3 regions of the Shewanella sedimentimangrovi genome follow, and region 2 is predicted to be linked to each of the others. Evidence: predicted binding sites of a transcription regulator. Region 2 holds the regulator's gene; each other region holds the start of a gene.

What was found. The regulator sigma-54, encoded in region 2, starts transcription at its own class of promoters, with help from an activator protein. The targets are predictions, from matches to a motif close to GTTGGCACGNNNNTNGNNT.
Region 1: JYB85_RS03605 (DUF4097 family beta strand repeat-containing protein) is a predicted target of sigma-54. The motif match lies at 1,875-1,893, and genes of this name have one in related genera.
Region 3: glnA (glutamate--ammonia ligase) is a predicted target of sigma-54. The motif match lies at 1,946-1,964, and genes of this name have one in related genera.

What each region holds. Positions count from the first base shown of each region.
Region 1 is NZ_CP071502.1:871,505-875,316, reverse strand. It holds gene JYB85_RS03615 (DUF808 domain-containing protein) at 1-769, opposite strand, end outside; gene rpiA (ribose-5-phosphate isomerase RpiA) at 952-1,608, shown strand; gene JYB85_RS03605 (DUF4097 family beta strand repeat-containing protein) at 1,948-2,694, shown strand; gene gabT (4-aminobutyrate--2-oxoglutarate transaminase) at 2,862-3,812, opposite strand, start outside.
Region 2 is NZ_CP071502.1:3,527,265-3,531,076, reverse strand. It holds gene ptsN (PTS IIA-like nitrogen regulatory protein PtsN) at 1-323, opposite strand, end outside; gene hpf (ribosome hibernation promoting factor) at 327-614, opposite strand; gene JYB85_RS15750 (RNA polymerase factor sigma-54) at 644-2,125, opposite strand; gene lptB (LPS export ABC transporter ATP-binding protein) at 2,239-2,970, opposite strand; gene lptA (lipopolysaccharide transport periplasmic protein LptA) at 2,967-3,521, opposite strand; gene lptC (LPS export ABC transporter periplasmic protein LptC) at 3,508-3,812, opposite strand, start outside.
Region 3 is NZ_CP071502.1:3,974,786-3,978,597, reverse strand. It holds gene tnpA (IS200/IS605 family transposase) at 1-337, shown strand, start outside; gene glnA (glutamate--ammonia ligase) at 438-1,847, opposite strand; gene typA (translational GTPase TypA) at 2,333-3,812, shown strand, end outside.

The DNA of each region.
Region 1 (3,812 bases), 1.6 Mb from region 2:
CCAGCCCGGCCGCATGCTCTATGCCATGGTGCAGGTAATCCACCCCGTGGGTGAGTATGCCGCCACCTACCATAAACATGGCGGCTGTGCCCACTATGGTCAGCAGCTTCATTAACCTTGGAGCTGCGGCCAGCAGCAGGCCACCGACCCACTGGGCCACTGCCGTGCTCTTTTTCGACAGCCACAGGCCGAGGTCATCGAGTTTAACTATCCCGGCCACCAAACCATATACGCCGACCGTCATGACAACGGCGATAATGCACAGAGTCGCCACCTGGGTCATAAAGGCCTCTTCGGCCACTATGCCAAGGGTGATGGCGATGATCTCCGCCGACAACACGAAGTCGGTACGTATGGCACCCTTCACCTTGTCCTTCTCATAGGCGTGGGCATCTGTGATGGTCTCTACCGGTTGAGCCGCCTTATGTTCGGCCTCCTCATGGCAGTGCCAGATTTTTTCAAAGCCTTCGAAGCAGAGGAACAGCCCCCCCAGCATCAGCAGTGGGGTCACGGCCCAGGGGATAAAGGCGCTTATCAGCAGCGCCGCCGGCACCAATATCGCCTTGTTGAGCATGGACCCCTTGGCCACGGCCCAGACCACCGGCAGCTCGCGGTCGGCATTGACCCCGGTCACCTGCTGGGCGTTGAGGGCCAGATCGTCCCCCAGCACCCCGGCGGTTTTCTTGGCTGCCACCTTACTCATCACAGACACGTCGTCGAGAATAGTGGCTATATCATCCAACAAGGTCAGCAGACTGGCTCCCGCCATAATGACTCCTTTAATTTTCATCCTGTTGCTGTTTGCGGCTATCCTACCCAAGCCGTCACCAAAACGCAGCCCCGAAGCGAATCACAAAAGCGGAATTTTGTCGGTCGCCGACCACCTTTCTGCGCCTTTGCTTGTATAATGTGGGCAACTTTTCGCTTTATCCGCATTAACAGGAAGTCATCATGACCCAAGACGAAATGAAAAAGGCCGCCGGTTGGGCCGCACTGCAATATGTTGAAAGAGATAGTATTGTCGGTGTTGGCACTGGTTCTACCGTCAACCACTTCATCGATGCCCTGGCCACCATCAAGGCCGATATCGAAGGTGCAGTGTCCTCCTCCGAAGCTTCCACCGCCAAACTCAAGGCTCTGGGCATTCCGGTTTACGATCTGAACTCGGTGGACAAGCTGTCCGTGTATGTGGACGGTGCCGATGAAATCAACCCGCACATGGACATGATCAAGGGCGGCGGCGCTGCCCTGACCCGGGAAAAAATTGTCGCCGCCGTGGCCGACAAGTTTATCTGCATAGTGGACAACACCAAGCAGGTGGACATTCTGGGCAACTTCCCGCTGCCGGTAGAAGTGATCCCCATGGCCCGTTCCTACGTGGCCCGCGAGCTGGTGAAGCTGGGTGGCGATCCCGTCTACCGTGAGGGCGTGGTGACAGATAACGGCAACGTGATCCTCGACGTCTACAACCTGAAGATCATGGAGCCCAAGGTATTGGAAGACAAGATCAACGCCATTGTCGGCGTGGTCACCAACGGCCTGTTTGCCAAGCGCGGCGCCGATGTGCTGCTGGTCGGCACACCGGACGGCGTCAAGACCTTCAAATAAGGGTCAGCAGTGTCTTAAAAGGAGCCAAAGGGCTCCTTTTTTGTTGCCACTCTCTTAGCCACTGGCTGCCAAGCCCTCATCCGCAGCCTGCCCCGCCGGCTCCCGAATTCCGCATCTCGCCTCTAGCCCCACACCAGCACCTTGCCCCTTGGCCATTCTCGCCAACAGGTGGTGAAAAACCGCGGACATTGGTGTCCGCGGACAGTGTCCACTGTGGCAACGGACAACACCCAAACCATAACATATTGATTTAATTGCTTTAAAATGTTGGCATCCTAATTGCTATTCTAAGTGCCGATAAGGAACTCAACCTTTAGTCCGCATTCAGGAGCTCAGATCATGTCCAATAAGTCCGTAATATCCGTTATCACCGCCGCCCTGGTTCTGGCTGGCTGCGTATTCCAGGTCAACAGCGCCCCCTTGGAGCACAGCCGCCAGCAACTGAACCTGGACAGTGCCAGTCTCAACGCCCTCAAGGCCAACACAGGGGCCGGTGAGCTGGTGATCATGGGCGTCCCAGGACTGGATCGGATCGAGGTCGAGGCCGACATTTACACCCGTACCGATATTCCGGCCATTCTCACCCTGGAGCGCGATGGCAAACATGCCAAGCTGGAGGCTCGCTTCGAGGAGCATGCCTATAAGGGCAACTCCCCCTATATAGATCTCTTGGTCAAGGTGCCTGCGGAACTGGCCCTGGATATTAACGATGGCTCGGGCGCAATCCGCATCGGCAGCGTGGATGCCGATATCAGTGTTAACGACGGCTCAGGCGAGCTGGAGATCCGCGGTGGTCGCAATATTGATATCAGCGACGGCTCCGGCGATCTGCTGGTGGAAGGCAGCAAGGGCAAGATCAATATCACCGACGGCTCTGGGGATATTAAGGTGCACAAGACAGGCGCCGATGTCACAGTTACCGACGGTTCCGGCTCCATGGTGCTGACGGACATAGGCGGCCTGGTGACCTTGTCCGATGGCTCGGGCAATATCGAAGTGCACAACACCCAGGGCCTGACGGTACTGAGTGCCGGCTCAGGCGGCATCAAATACGACAGCATCAATGGTCCGGTGAACCTGCGCTAACCAACTTCCCGGCGCCGGGCGGGTTGGCCATTTGGGGCCGGCCCGTCTTGCCCACCCTTTCCACTGCTTCGCCACCGAAGCAGAAAAAAACGGGGCCGCAATTTTGCGGCCCCGATTAATTATCTCTTCCCTTTTTATCCACCAGCTTCCAGTCAACTATCAGCTATTTAGCCGCCGCCAAGCACGGCCTTGAGCGACTCACCCAGGATGGCCATCCCCTCGGAGATGTCCTCATCGGAGGCGGTCAGGGGCACCAGAATACGCAGCACATTGCCAAAGGTGCCGCAGGACAGCAGGATCAGTCCCCGCTCCCGCGCCGCCGCCAATATGGGCGCGCAGTGCTGGGGCGCCGGGGCACCATCTTCCATCAGCTCCATGGCCACCATGGCCCCGAGACCGCGCACCTCGGCGATTTGCGCGTATTGGTGTTGTAACTGCCGCAGCCCGCGGGTCAGCTGCTGGCCTATGGCCTGGGAGCGGGCCAGCAGTTTTTCCTGCTCAAACACCTCGATCACCGCCAGGGCCGCAGCGCAAGCCAGCGGATTACCGCCGTAGGTGCCACCCAGTCCTCCCGGGCCTATGGCGTCCATGATCTCCGCCTTGCCGGTGATCCCCGACAGTGGGAAGCCACCGGCGATGGACTTGGCAAAACAGGTGATGTCGGCGGCCACGCCCATTTGCTCCATGGCGAAAAAGGTGCCGGTACGACCGGCGCCGGTCTGCACCTCATCGGCTATCAGCATTATGCCTTCGCGATCGCACAGCTGCCGCAGGCGCTGCATAAAGCCGGGGCTGGCGACATAGAAACCGCCCTCCCCCTGCACCGGCTCAAGTATGATGGCGGCGATATCGGCGGGCTCGGCATCGTTACGGAAGATCTGCGCTATGGAGTCCATGGCGTCATCCTCGCTGATCCCGTGCAGGGCGCTGGGAAAACGTGCCCGGAATACATTGGCCTGCATCAGCCCCATGCCCTTGCTGTAGGGCGCCACCTTGCCGGTCAGGGCAAGTGCCGCCATGGTGCGGCCATGGTACCCCGAGGTAAAGGCGATGACCCCGGCCCGGCCCGTGGCGGCGCGGGCCACCTTGATGGCGTTCTCAACCGCCTCGGAACCGCT
Region 2 (3,812 bases):
TGGTCCGATGGCACCAGCAGCGCAAACAGTATGTCAACCGGTTGTTTATCTATGGCGTCAAAGCTGATGGCCTCTTCACATTTGACCAGCACGGCGATCGGGGTCTCTATGCTGTTCAGGCGGCCATGGGGGATGGCAATACCATTGCCTATGCCTGTGCTTCCCATTTTTTCTCGGGCCAATAGGCTTTCGAAGATCTCTTGAGAAGAGAGGGTGGGGTACTGGGCGCTGGCGATATCGCTGATCAGTTCCAGTACCTTTTTCTTACTGCCCGGAGTGGCACAGGTGGTGCACTCCGGCCTCAGGATGGTACTCAGTTCCATCTTTTAGTGCTTAGTCAGTTTCTCTTTGTGTTTGATGACCTGACGATCCAATTTATCAATCAGAGCGTCGATGGCGGCGTACATGTCTTCATGCTCAGACGTGGCAAACACTTCACCACCATTGAGGTGCAGCTTGGCTTCTGCAATCTGCTGCATTTTTTGAACATTGAGAACAACGTGCACATTATTGATCTGTTCGAAGTGGCGTTCAAGCTTGGTAAATTTGCTCTCTACATAGTTACGCAGTGAATCTGTAATTTCGATATGGTGCCCAGTCAGATTGATTTGCATAGACACTTTCCTCCAGTATTTACAGTGAGTTATAAGCTTTTACGCTGGTTTGACGGCGGGATCAGCATTGCTTCACGGTACTTTGCAATGGTACGTCTAGCAACGTTGATTCCCTGTTCCGCCAGAAGTTCCGCCATTTTGCTGTCGCTCAATGGTTTCTTCTGATTTTCTGCAGCCACCAACTTCTTGATAAAGGCGCGGATGGCCGTAGACGAGCATTCTCCTCCGTCTTCCGTACTGACATGGCTGGAGAAGAAATATTTCAATTCGAAAATGCCCCGAGGGGTATGCATGTACTTTTGGGTGGTCACCCTGGAAATGGTGGATTCATGCATTTCCACCGCTTCGGCTATGTCGTTCAGCACCATGGGCTTCATGGCTTCTTCACCGTATTCGAAAAAGCCCTGCTGGAACTGCACTATGCAATTGGCCACCTTGAGCAGGGTGTCGTTGCGGCTTTCCAGGCTCTTGATAAACCACTTGGCTTCCTGCAGATGGCCGCGGATAAACTGGCTGTCGGCCTGACTGCGACTGGTGCGGGCCATGGCGGCGTAATGCTGATTGACGTTGAGCTTGGGCATGCAATCGGGATTGAGCTCCACCACCCAGCGGCCATTTTTCTTACTCACAGAGACGTCGGGGATAACGTACTCGTCCTTGCCGGACGTGACCTGTTCGCCCGGACGGGGATTGAGGCTCTGGATCAGCACTATGGCTTCACGCAGCTCATCTTCCTTCAGACGGGTTTTACGCATTAGGGTGCGGAAGTCCCGGGCGGCAATCAGATCCAGATGGTCGCGGATCAGTAGTTTGGCGTTTTCCAGGTGTGGTGTGTCGGCGGCAAAGTGGGCCAGCTGGATCAGCAGGCATTCACTGAGGTCCCTTGCCGCCACCCCTATGGGGTCGAAGTGTTGGATGCGCTTAAGTACGGCTTCCACTTCGTCCAGCTCCACTTCATCGTCGCCCATGGCTTCGAGTATGTCTTCCGTGGTCTGGGTCAGGTAACCGCGTTCATCTATGGCGTCTATGATGGCGGTGGCTATGGCCATGTCGGTGTCTGAGAAAGGGGTGAGGTTCTTTTGCCATTCCAGGTGTTCATAAAGACCGTCGCTGGTCTCTCCCTGGAAGGGCATATCATCATCGCGCATCATGGAGCCGCTGCCGGAAGCAGGGGCGGCGGTGAACACTTCGTCCCAGGTGGTATCCATGGGCAATTCATCGGGCATGGACTGCTGGGTCAGGGCGTCGGAGGTTTCCAGGGTGGAGCTGTCATCGTTACTGCTGGCGGTGACGGGCTCGGAGAAGTCGTCCTGCTCCCTGTGGTCTGAATCGCTGCGCTCCTGGCTGTCGAATTGGTCATCGTCCAGCTCCAACAATGGGTTGGAATCCAGCGCTTGTTGAATTTCCTGTTGCAGTTCAAGTGAAGAAAGTTGCAACAGCCTGATGGCCTGTTGCAATTGCGGCGTCATGGTCAGTTGTTGGCCCAGCTTGAGCTGGAGTGACGCTTTCATCTACTGCGGATCCTTGACTGTTATTGTTATCAGAAAGCTGTTTTCTATCAGTTTTGTGAACTGCTGGCCAGTTGCACTCTTCCTTAATGAGATAGAGATCAGGCTAAATTTAACTATAGCCTGAATTGCTCACCCAAGTACACCGCCCGCACCTGCTGATTGTCCAGAATCTCGGCAGGGGTGCCTTCGGCGATGAGGTTGCCATGGCTGACTATGTAGGCTTTTTCACAGACATCAAGGGTTTCTCTGACGTTGTGATCTGTGATTAATACGCCGAGGCCGCGGCTCTTGAGCTGCTCAATTATTTTCTTGATGTCGATGACCGAAATAGGATCGACGCCGGCGAAAGGTTCATCGAGCAGAATAAAGCGCGGATTGGCGGCCAGGGCCCGGGCGATTTCGACCCGGCGCCGTTCACCACCGGACAGGGACATGCCCATGTTGTCGCGGATATGGGTGATGTGGAACTCTTCCAACAGCTGCTCCAGTTCCTCTTCGCGCTGATCCTGGTCCAGCTCCTTGCGGGTTTGCAGTACCGCCATGATGTTGTCATACACGGACAGCTTACGGAAAATACTGGCTTCCTGGGGCAGGTAGCCTATGCCCTTGCGGGCCCGCAGGTGCATGGGGTCCAGGGTCAGATCGTCTTCGTTGATATGGATGCTGCCCTTGTCACTTTTCACCAACCCCACCACCATGTAGAAAGTGGTGGTTTTGCCGGCGCCATTGGGACCCAGCAGGCCGACCACCTGGCCGGTGCGCACGCTCAGACTGACGTCCTTGACCACGGTGCGGTTCTTGTAGCTTTTGGCCAGGTTGCTGGCCTTAAGGGTCAGTTCCGTCATTGGCGAACCGGCTCCTTATTCTGATCCTGTTCTTCGGGCTTGGGCTCCAGCTGTTCCTGGTAATTCTCGGGCTTGATGATGGTAATTACCCGCTCGTCACCCTTCTGGCTACTGTCGGCCTTCAGCTGCTGCTTTTCAATGTCATAGACGATTTTGTCGGCGCTGACCTGGCTACCTTCCTGCTCGATTTTGGCATTGCCCGTGAGCGTCATGGTGCGATTGTCCATGTTGTAGCTAATCTCATTGGCGCTGGCGCTGGCCTCGCGGCCGTCATCCAGGGTCTGACTGTAGGTGGCGGGCTGGCCCTTGGCCACCAATACCCTTTGTCCCGTGGCTTCATCTGTATAGGCACTGAGTTCCTGGGCGTTAATCTTCAGGCTGCCCTGGGTCAGCAGTACCGGCCCACCATAGACCACCCTCTTGTTCTTGATGTCGGCAAATTGGGTGGCGGCGGCAATTTTCACTTCCTGCAACAGGTCGTTGTTTTTGGCTGTGGCCATGGTGGTGCACAGGCACAGTGCCAGTGCCAGCAGGGTTTTACTTGGGTTCATAGCTTCCTTTTACCTGACTGAGCAGTTTGACTTCCTGGGCATTGAGATCGGCGTACAGACCTTGGCCGGTGACATTGAATCCGTTGCCTAAGACCAGAATTGGCCTATCCGAAGTCATTATCATAGTGTTCAAATCCAGCTCCAGATAGCTGGTGGACAGATTTTGCAGCGGTTCCTGTTGGCTGATGGCCTGGATTTGCACGTCCTGCTCCAGTACCACCTTGCCGCTGTTTTTGCTGAGCTTGCCGCGACCGGCGGACAGACGCCATTGGGCCGCACCTTCATTGGGGT
Region 3 (3,812 bases), 450 kb from region 2:
TTATCGAAGTATCTATGTTTACTGCAACATGAAGAAATGCAGAGTCGTGGAACTAAATGTTCAGGAAGATCATGTCCATCTAGTAGTCAGAACCCCACCCAGTCTAAGCGTGTCGGATTTAATGGGTTTTGTTAAAGGGAGAACCGCGATCAGGATGTTTGCCAAATTTCCTTATTTAAGAAAGCACAAGCTCTGGGGGAATCACTTCTGGCAACGGGGTTATTTTGTGGACTCAGTAGGAGCAAACGAAGACATAATCCGTAGATATGTACGGCACCAGGAAAAGACAGCCAAAGAAGAAGAGAAACGGCAAATAGCGTTAGGGTTGGAAGGTTAGTTTTTAAGCCCCCTTTTAGGGGGCTGTGTCAAAGCCACCTGCTATGCAGGTGGATTTTTACTTTTTTTATCCGCCGGTTGCCCGGCGGTTCTGCAGGGTATTACAGGCTGTAGTACATCTCGAACTCGAGTGGGTGAGTGGTGCGGTTCACGCGCTCGGCTTCGGCTGTTTTCAGCTTGATGTAGGAATTGATGAAGTCATCGCTGAACACACCGCCCTTGGTCAGGAACTCACGGTCTGCATCCAGAGCTGCCAGAGCCACGTCCAGAGACTCGGCTACAGTTGGGATCTCGGCCGCTTCTTCGGCTGGCAGATCGTACAGGTCCTTATCCATGGCATCGCCAGGGTGGATCTTGTTCTGGATACCGTCCAGACCGGCCATCAGCAGGGCAGCAAAGCCCAGGTATGGGTTGGCAGTTGGGTCTGGGAAGCGGGTCTCGATACGACGGGCTTTCGGGCTTGGTACCACAGGGATACGGATAGAAGCAGAGCGGTTACGGGCAGAGTAGGCCAGCATCACAGGTGCTTCGAAGTGTGGAACCAGACGCTTGTAAGAGTTGGTGCTTGGGTTGGTGAAGGCGTTCAGGGCACGGGCGTGCTTGATGATACCGCCAATGTAGTACAGGGCAGTTTCAGACAGACCGCCGTACTTGTCACCGGCAAACAGGTTTACGCCATCTTTGGCCAGAGACTGGTGCACGTGCATACCAGAGCCGTTGTCACCAACGATTGGCTTGGGCATAAAGGTCGCAGTCTTACCGTAGGCGTGGGCCATGTTGTGCACCACGTACTTCAGGATTTGAATTTCGTCGGCTTTCTTGGTCAGGGTATTGAAGCGGGTAGCGATCTCGTTTTGACCGGCAGTGGCCACTTCGTGGTGATGGGCTTCAACCACTTGACCCATTTCTTCCAGCACCAGACACATGGCAGAGCGCAGGTCCTGTGAAGAGTCTACCGGAGCAACCGGGAAGTAACCGCCTTTCACGAATGGACGGTGACCAGTGTTGCCTTCTTCGTAGCTGGTGCCTGAGTTCCAGGCGGCTTCCTTGGAATCGATCTTTACGAAGGTACCGCTCATGTCGGTGCCGAAACGCACGTCGTCGAACAGGAAGAATTCTGGTTCTGGGCCTACCAGTACGGTATCGGCGATGCCGGTAGAACGCAGGTATTCTTCGGCTTTCTTGGCGATGGAGCGTGGGTCACGATCGTAGCCGGTCATGGTACCTGGCTCGAGGATGTCACAGCGGATGATGGCAGTGGTTTCTTCGGTGAAAGGATCCAGCACGAAGGTGGTCGCATCTGGCATCAGCACCATGTCGGACTCGTTGATGCCTTTCCAGCCGGCAATGGAAGAACCGTCGAACATTTTGCCGTCTTCGAAGAAATCGGCATCGATTTGATGAGCAGGGATAGACACGTGTTGCTCTTTACCCTTGGTGTCGGTAAAGCGCAGATCCACAAATTTCACTTCCAGTTCTTCAAGCTGCTTTAACACTGTTTCAACTGACATTCTCAAGTCTCCGGTAGGGTAGAGGGTGTTCCCTTAATCATCTTATCTGGCAAAGCAACAAATCCCGGTAGGTATCGCGCTTTGAAGTTGCCCATCTAAAGCGAGACTCGTGCCAGGTTGCTAAGGTTATGATGTATAAGGGGATGGTTTGAATGAGTAACGCAGAATCGCTCCGGGTTGCACTGTTTTGGTGCGCGCAATGCATTATGGTGGTGCAATCACCACGCGGATGCAGCATCTTGGTGCAGTCTTGTCGGACTATAGCTTCCATAAGCGGCCAAAAAATAATCCTGTGCGATGGGGCGCTGCTAGAGTAGAATGTCACGCTTTTTAAAGCAACCATCCGTTAGACTGACCTCATTGGGGGGTCGATAAACGGCTGGCGCCGGTGATACAAAGCAGCGACCGCAGGCACGTCTTGCCGTCATAAAACGCTGCTATGCTGTCGTCGAACCCCACAGTATTTTGATGGTAAGAGGCTAATAGTGTTAGAGAATTTACGTAACATCGCCATTATTGCGCACGTTGACCACGGTAAGACCACCCTGGTTGACAAGCTGCTGGCACAGTCAGGAACCCTGGCAACACGGGGCGAAGCCACTGAGCGGGTGATGGACTCCAACGATCTGGAAAAGGAACGTGGTATCACTATCCTGGCCAAGAACACTGCCATCAAGTGGAACGATTACCGTATCAACATCGTGGACACTCCTGGCCACGCCGACTTCGGCGGTGAGGTTGAGCGTGTACTGTCCATGGTGGATTCTGTGTTGCTGCTGGTGGATGCCGTTGACGGCCCCATGCCACAGACCCGTTTCGTAACCAAGAAGGCCTTTGCCCAAGGGCTCAAGCCAATCGTGGTTATCAACAAGATTGACCGTCCCGGTGCCCGCCCTGATTGGGTTATCGACCAGGTGTTTGACCTGTTTGACAACCTGGGTGCCACCGATGAGCAGCTGGACTTCCCTATCGTTTATGCCTCTGCCTTGAACGGCTTCGCGACCCTGGATCCCGATGACACCAGCGCCGACATGACGCCGCTGTTCCAGACCATAGTTGAGAAGGTGTCTTCTCCCGATGCCGACGCCGAAGGCGCGTTCCAGATGCAGATCTCCCAGCTGGACTACAACAGCTACGTGGGCGTTATCGGCGTGGGTCGCATCAAGCGCGGCAGCGTCAAGACCAACCAACAGGTGACTGTGGTCGGTGCCGATGGCAAAACCCGTAACGGCAAAATCGGTCAGGTACTGGGCTACATGGGCCTGGAGCGTCATGAAGTCGACGTGGCCAACGCCGGTGACATTGTGGCCATCACTGGCCTTGGCGAGCTGAAAATTTCCGATACTATCTGCGCCGCCGGTAATGTTGAGGCACTGCCTCCGCTGTCCGTTGACGAGCCTACCCTGACCATGACCTTCCAGGTAAACACTTCTCCGTTTGCCGGTAAAGAAGGTAAGTACGTGACTTCACGTAACATCCTCGAGCGTCTGCAACAGGAGCTGGTGCACAACGTGGCCCTGCGCGTGGAAGAGACCGACAGCCCGGATCGTTTCCGCGTCTCAGGTCGTGGTGAATTGCACCTGTCTATCCTGATCGAAAACATGCGCCGTGAAGGTTTCGAACTGGCGGTGTCCCGTCCTGAAGTGATCATCCGCGAAATCGACGGCGAGAAGTGCGAACCCTTCGAAACCCTGACCGTTGATGTGGAAGAAGAGCATCAAGGCACTGTTATCGAGAAGCTGGGTACCCGTAAGGCTGACATGAAAGACATGCAGCTCGACGGTAAAGGCCGCGTGCGTATCGATTTCGTGATCCCAAGTCGTGGTCTTATCGGTTTCCAAACCGAGTTTATGACCGCCACTTCAGGTACCGGTCTGCTGTACCATACCTTTGATCACTACGGTCCCTACAAGGGTGGTGAAATCGGTCAGCGTGCCAACGGCGTACTGATCTCCAACGCCACTG